2 regions of the Paenarthrobacter sp. NPDC091669 genome follow, and region 2 is predicted to be linked to the other one. Evidence: riboswitches for the same ligand, from Rfam matches in the RefSeq annotation. Region 2 holds a riboswitch; the other holds the start of a gene.

Region 1 (3,205 bases), on a different contig from region 2:
GGGTTCAGGATGCCCAGACCGGTTCCGATCGGCGAGCCCAGGGGCATCACAGCAGTGACACCCAGGTTCTCGAGGCGCAGGGCCAGGACGGGATCATCGTTGGTGTAGGCGAAGACCTTGAATCCACGGTTCACCAGCTGTTCCGTTGCCTCAACCAGTTCCACGGCGTCTGGAAGGAGCGTGTGTTCGTCGGCGATGACTTCCAGCTTGACCCAGTCGGTTTCCAGGGCCTCCCGCGCCAGTTCAGCCGTCATCACGGCGTCTTTGGCCGTAAAGCAACCGGCGGTGTTGGGCAGCACGCGGATGCCGTGATCTACCAAGAGTTGGAAGAGGGATCCTGTTTCGGCGGGTGAATAGCGCCGCATGGCCACTGTGGTGAGCTCAGTCCCGGACGCCAGGAGCGCCGCGCCCAGGCCGTCCAGGCTCGGGGCACCTCCCGTGCCCATGATCAGGCGGGAGCCGAAGTGGACGCCGTCGATCACCAGGGCGTCAGTAATGACCTCTGTGTTTGCTGTCGTCATGCTGTCAGCCTCCTTGGACTGCGGTAACAAGTTCGAGTTCATCTCCGTCGGCGAGCGCCGTTGCGGACCATTGGCTGCGCGGCACCAGCTCGGAATTGCGGGCGACGGCGACACCCAGCTTGCCGCCGTCGGCTGCCTGTCCGCGGTGGTCCAGGACGCGGCCGGTGACGGCCGTGACCAGGGTGCTGACCGAAGCGTCCTCCGGCACGGCGTGATCGGATCCGTTGAGTTTGATGTTCATGCTGTTTCCTTGCTGGGTGCGTGTGCCGGCGTGAGCGCCCGCACTGGGAATGTCGTGGTCTCGAAGCGATCGGGGCGGAACGGGGCCCAGCGGGGGTCCGGCGAGCCGTGGATCAGCCCGCCCACGATCCGCGCCGCCACAGGCGTCAGGAGGACACCATGCCGGAAGAATCCCGTGGCGATCACCAGGCCATCAACATCCCCGCTGGTACCGGCGACCCGTCCAAGCAACGGGGCGTTGTCCGGAGTGCCGGGGCGGGCCCGGGCCGTTGCTTCGAGCAGTTCAAGTTCCGCCACTGCGGGGACCAAGGCCTGGGCGTCCCTCAGCAACTGGTAGACGCCCCCGGCTGAGACCACGTTGGAGGACGCCGATAGTCCGTCCTCGCGTTGGGTGGCCCCGATGACTACCGTGCCGTCGTCCCGGGGCACGATGTAGACGGGCACTCCGCGGACCATCCCGCGGACGGTGGAGGTGAGGAGTGGCCTGAGGTGTTCAGGCACCCGAAGCCTGAGGATGTCGCCATACACCGGCCGCACGGGAAGGCTGAGCCTGTCGGGGAGCCCCTCCAGGCCTGCCGCACCCAGTCCGTTGGCGACCACCGTTTCGGTGGAGTGAACAGCGGCACCGGACTCGAGTTCAACTCCTGAAACCCGCCCTCCGTCCCAGAGCAAACGGCGCGCCGTGGAAGCCACGGCGAACCCATCATCGGCGCCCGAAACCCAGGTGGAGTCGCTGGCCGCGTGGCGTGCCATTCCAGACAGCAGGCATGCCGCCAACTTCCGGGGATCAACCTGGTGATCGGCGGGAATGTCGAAGGCACTGGAAATTTGGGGGCTGAGGAGGGGTTCGCGATCCCGGGCGTCGCGCAGGGAAAGCGGCTCAATTCCCAGGCCTGCGGCACGCTGCACCGCACGAAGATCTGCAAGCGCCCTGCGGTCCGCGGCGTCGGCACCCACGGCGAGTGTCGGCGTCGTGCGGTATCCGGTGTCTTCTCCTCCGTGGCTCAGGCTTGCGGCGAAGGACGGCCACAGCCGGGACGATTCCAGCATCAGCTCGAGGAGGTCTTCCTCCTGGTAGTGCAGTTCGCTGACGGGGGCAAGCATTCCTGCGGCAGCGAACGTGGCTCCCGAGGCCGGTGCGGGGTCGATCAGCACCACTGAGCGGCCAAGTCGTCGTGCTTCGTGAGCGATGCCCAGACCGATGACGCCGCCACCAATGACAGCTACGTCGGCATGCATGGAGGTTTGGCGGGGATCTGCCATTCCGGTTTCCTTCCCTACGCCGGTACTAGCCGGATCAGGTCAAGCGGTCGGCGCTGAAGCCCTCTCAGCCGGACGGTCATATAACGAACGTCGCGGCTCCCGCAGTACGTGCCCAGTTTAGAGGAACTACTCTGGTTTCCATGACCCCGACTGATGCCCTTGCCACTGCCCGCCTGTATCTGTGCACTGATGCCCGGAAGCGGCAAGGCGATTTTGAAGACTTCGTGGACGCCGCTTTTGAGGGTGGCGTGGACATCATCCAGCTGCGCGACAAAACCCTGGAAGCTGCCGAGGAGTTGGAATTGCTGGCGGTCCTGCAAGGAGTTGCGCAACGTCACGGACGGCTCTGGGCTGTCAACGATCGCGCCGACGTTGCCAATGTTTCCGGGGCTCCGGTGTTCCACATCGGGCAAAAAGACCTCCCGTTGACGGTGGCCCGAAGGTTGCTTCCGGAGCCCGTCACGATCGGTCTCTCCACCCACTCCCCGGAACAGGTCAATGCGGCCATCGCAGCCTCACCAGGACAGGGAGGCCTGGATTACTTCTGTGTAGGCCCGGTCTGGGCAACCCCGACCAAACCCGGCCGCGAAGCCGTGGGACTGGACCTGGTCACATATGCCGCAGAAGCGAGCAAGCGTGCAGATGAGACCACCGGCGGTGCCGTGAACCTGCCCTGGTTCGCCATCGGAGGGATCGATCTCAGCAACGTGGAGCAGGTACTGGCTGCGGGAGCCAGCCGGATCGTCGTGGTCCGTGCCATCACCGAAGCTGCGGATCCGACGACGGCAGCCAAGTCGCTGCTGGAGGCGCTGGACGCCGCCTGAGCCTGGGCGTTAAAGCCGTTAAAGCCGTTCACGGCGTTCAGGGTGAGGCCTGGTCAAGCCGTCATGCGGTGAGGCCCAGGGCCGTCATCCGGCGTGAATGCCGCTCGGCGAGCTCGCCGGTCAGTCTCTTGACTGCGGCGCGGGCATCGCCACCGCTTTTTAGCGTTGGCCCCAACTGCGGGTGCTCCATGCCCACCCTCTGCGCCTGCGTCAGTGCTTCCCCCACCAGCCGGCGGCCCCACAACGCCAGGCGTGAGGCCAGTCGAGGGTCATCGGCCAAGGCCCGCCGCAAAAGGACTCGAAGAACCTCGGTTGCTTGGTCGGGAGCGGCAACCCGGTCCACGAACTGCTGTGTTG
Region 2 (3,205 bases):
CGACAGGGCATCGTCACGCTCATGTGCCCCGGGATGACCCTTGGCGAGGTCGGCGGCGTGGGCTGCGATCTTATACGTGATGACACCGGTCTTGACGTCGTCTTTATTGGGAAGGCCCAAATGTTCCTTGGGGGTCACGTAGCAGAGCATGGCGGTGCCGTACCTGGCGATCTCGGTGGCGCCGATGGCTGAGGTGATGTGGTCATAGCCAGGAGCGACATCCGTGACCAAGGGTCCCAAGGTGTAGAAAGGGGCTCCCTTGCACAATTCCTGCTGGCGTTCCACATTTTCCCGGACCAGGTGGAACGGCACGTGGCCAGGTCCTTCCACCATCACCTGCACATCGAACTCCCACGCCCGCTCTGTCAGCTCGGCGAGGGTATCCAACTCGGCGAACTGGGCCGCGTCGTTGGCATCGGCGGTTGCGCCCGGGCGCAGGCCGTCGCCCAGGGAGAATGCGACGTCGTATTGGGCGAAGATTTCGCAGAGTTCGTCAAAGTGCGTGTAGAGGAAGTTCTCCTGGTGGTGCGCCAGGCACCAACCCGCCATGATGGACCCGCCCCGGGAGACAATTCCGGTGACCCGGTTGGCGGTCAGGGGCACATAGCGCAGCAGCACCCCGGCGTGGATGGTCATGTAGTCCACGCCCTGCTCACATTGCTCGATCACGGTGTCCCGGAAAATCTCCCACGTCAGCTTGTTCGCCTCGCCGTTGACCTTCTCCAGCGCCTGGTAGATAGGGACCGTCCCGATCGGGACCGGGGAGTTGCGGATGATCCACTCCCGGGTGGTGTGGATGTCATCCCCGGTGGAGAGATCCATGACGGTATCGGCACCCCACTGAGTGGCCCATTGAAGTTTGTCCACCTCCTCCGCGATGGAACTCGTCACGGCTGAGTTGCCGATGTTGGCGTTGATCTTCACCAGGAAGGCCTTGCCGATGATCATCGGCTCTGACTCAGGGTGGTTGATGTTGTTCGGAATGATCGCCCGTCCTGCGGCAACCTCGCTGCGGACCAACTCAACGTCGCAGTTCTCCCGCAACGCGACGAACTGCATCTCGGGAGTCACCGTGCCCTGCTTGGCGTAGTGCATCTGCGTGACGGTTTTACCTTCGACGGCGCGGCGGGGCACAGGTTGGGTGCCCTTCCACTCCGCTGATGCTTCCCCGCGCCGAACCGCTGACTTGCCGTCGTCCAGCAGGTTTCGTTCCCGTCCGCGGTAGGCCACGGTGTCGCCACGGGCTTCGATCCATGGAGCGCGGAAGGGCTCAAGCCCCACAACGGGATCACTGCCGGGACCTGCAGTGCGGTACACCTGGAACGCCGGGTTGGCTTTGCCGTTGGGCGACGGATCCAAGGCGATCTCCGTGACGGGAACCCGGATCCCGTGGTCCGGGTCTTCGCGGTAGGCCAATGAATGGGATTTCAGCGATTGGGTCACGGATTCCGGCGTCTTTGCGCTGGATTCGGACCGGTTTTGGGCAGGGCTGTGCTGTGTTTTGGTGGTGCTCAAAGGATTACTCACTTCCTTCGCCGGCATTACCCGGACAGGTTCAACGGTCGCAGACTGCATCAGTCCGATCTCAGCCCCTGCAGGGGCCCCCGTGTGGTCGTAGACGAAGCTACCACAGCTCCCCGGAGGCTCCCAGTCACATGGAGTCCGGGGTTGCCGTCCCCTGAACTTCCCTGGACCTGCGGACTAGGCTTTTTCCATGGCCAAGATCATCGAATTCACCGGACCCGTGCTCGTGTCCCGGAACGACCAGCGGTACGGCATGTGGTCCGTGGACGGCACCCTGACGTTTGTGCGCCCCACGACGGCACCGGACCGCGTGCTGGATGGCTGGGTCCTCCCGGGCTTCGTTGATGCCCACTGCCACATCGGTTTGGGAGTGGGCGGCGCCGTTGACGAGCAGACCACTCTCGCCCAGGCCCAGGCTGACCTCGACGCCGGGACGCTGCTGATCCGGGATGCCGGATCACCCAGTGACACCCGGTGGGTCCAGCAACGTCCGGACGTGCCCCGGCTGATCCGGGCCGGAAGACATATTGCCCGGAGCCGGCGGTACCTCCGCGGTTTGGGGCACGAAATCGAACCCGACCAACTTGTGGAGACCGTCCGGAAGGAAGCCTGGGATGGTGACGGGTGGGTCAAGCTGGTGGGGGACTGGATCGACCGCGGCGTGGGCGACCTCGCCGCCTCCTTCCCCGCCAAAATCGTCAAGGACGCCATCGCTGCCGCCCACGATGAAGGTGCCCGGGTAACGGCCCACTGCTTTGCCGAGGACACACTGGACGACATGCTGGATGCAGGCATCGACTGCATCGAACATGCCACGGGCCTGCTGCCGAGACACCTTCCGCGTTTGGTGGAGCAGGCCGTGCCGATCGTTCCCACCCTGGTCAATATCGCGACCTTTCCTGACATTGCTGCCCAGGCTGCCCCGAAGTTTCCCGACTATGCGGACCACATGGTGCGGCTTTGGGAGCGGCGGCGCGAGCGTGTGCTGGAGGCCTATGAGGCCGGTGTGGCCATTTATGCGGGCACGGATGCCGGCAGCGTGATTAAGCACGGCAGGATCGCCGACGAAATGAAGGAACTGCACGACGCCGGCCTGCCGCCGGCCGCGGTCCTGGACGCCGCGGCGTGGCGCGCCCGGGAGTGGCTGGGAGCCGAGGGCATCAGCGAAGGGGCGAGTGCCGACGTCGTGCTGTGTTCCGAGGATCCCAGAATCCAGCTGGAGGCTGTTTCCCACCTCAAGCACATCGTTCTGCGCGGTTCCTTGGTCCGTTAGGAATAAATTGAAGCTTCAAGTAATTTAGTAGGATAGAAGGTGCCGATGAGCGGCCACCTCAGAACCGGGAGCTTCACATGACCACACCACTCAGCCAGGATCTTCTGCCTGCCGAACTCACCATGGGCACCGTCATGCTCAAGGTCGGCGACATGAAGGTCATGAGCGACTACTACCAGCGGGCCCTTGGCTTGGAAGTCGTGGCCGAGCAGGATGGCGGGCTCTACCTCGGGCGCGTCGGAAAGCCCGTGGTCCACCTTGCCCCGGCCTCCGGCCTGCACATTCCGGGCCGCGGGGAAGCCGGTCTGTTCCACACGGCCATCCTGTTCCAGGACCAGCCTTCACTGGCTGCCACCATCGCCACTGCCGCCGAATACGAGCCGCGCGCATTCGCGGGCAGTGCCGACC

Evidence for each region. Region 2 has a riboswitch for thiamine pyrophosphate ahead of thiC (phosphomethylpyrimidine synthase ThiC). Riboswitches for the same ligand answer to the same signal wherever they lie in the genome.
Region 1: linked by a shared signal. The riboswitch ahead of thiO (glycine oxidase ThiO) and the one ahead of thiC (phosphomethylpyrimidine synthase ThiC) in region 2 are both predicted to bind thiamine pyrophosphate.

The regions. Positions count from the first base shown of each region.
Region 1 covers NZ_JBIVTK010000005.1:29,078-32,282, reverse strand. Annotated here, with positions in the region: gene ACIQLI_RS09905 (thiazole synthase) at 1-521, opposite strand, end outside; gene thiS (sulfur carrier protein ThiS) at 526-762, opposite strand; gene thiO (glycine oxidase ThiO) at 759-2,024, opposite strand; TPP riboswitch at 2,019-2,137, opposite strand; gene thiE (thiamine phosphate synthase) at 2,165-2,848, shown strand; gene ACIQLI_RS09885 (ferritin-like fold-containing protein) at 2,910-3,205, opposite strand, start outside.
Region 2 covers NZ_JBIVTK010000017.1:17,558-20,762, reverse strand. Annotated here, with positions in the region: gene thiC (phosphomethylpyrimidine synthase ThiC) at 1-1,515, opposite strand, end outside; TPP riboswitch at 1,511-1,618, opposite strand; gene ACIQLI_RS21500 (amidohydrolase family protein) at 1,715-2,797, shown strand; gene ACIQLI_RS21495 (VOC family protein) at 2,875-3,205, shown strand, end outside.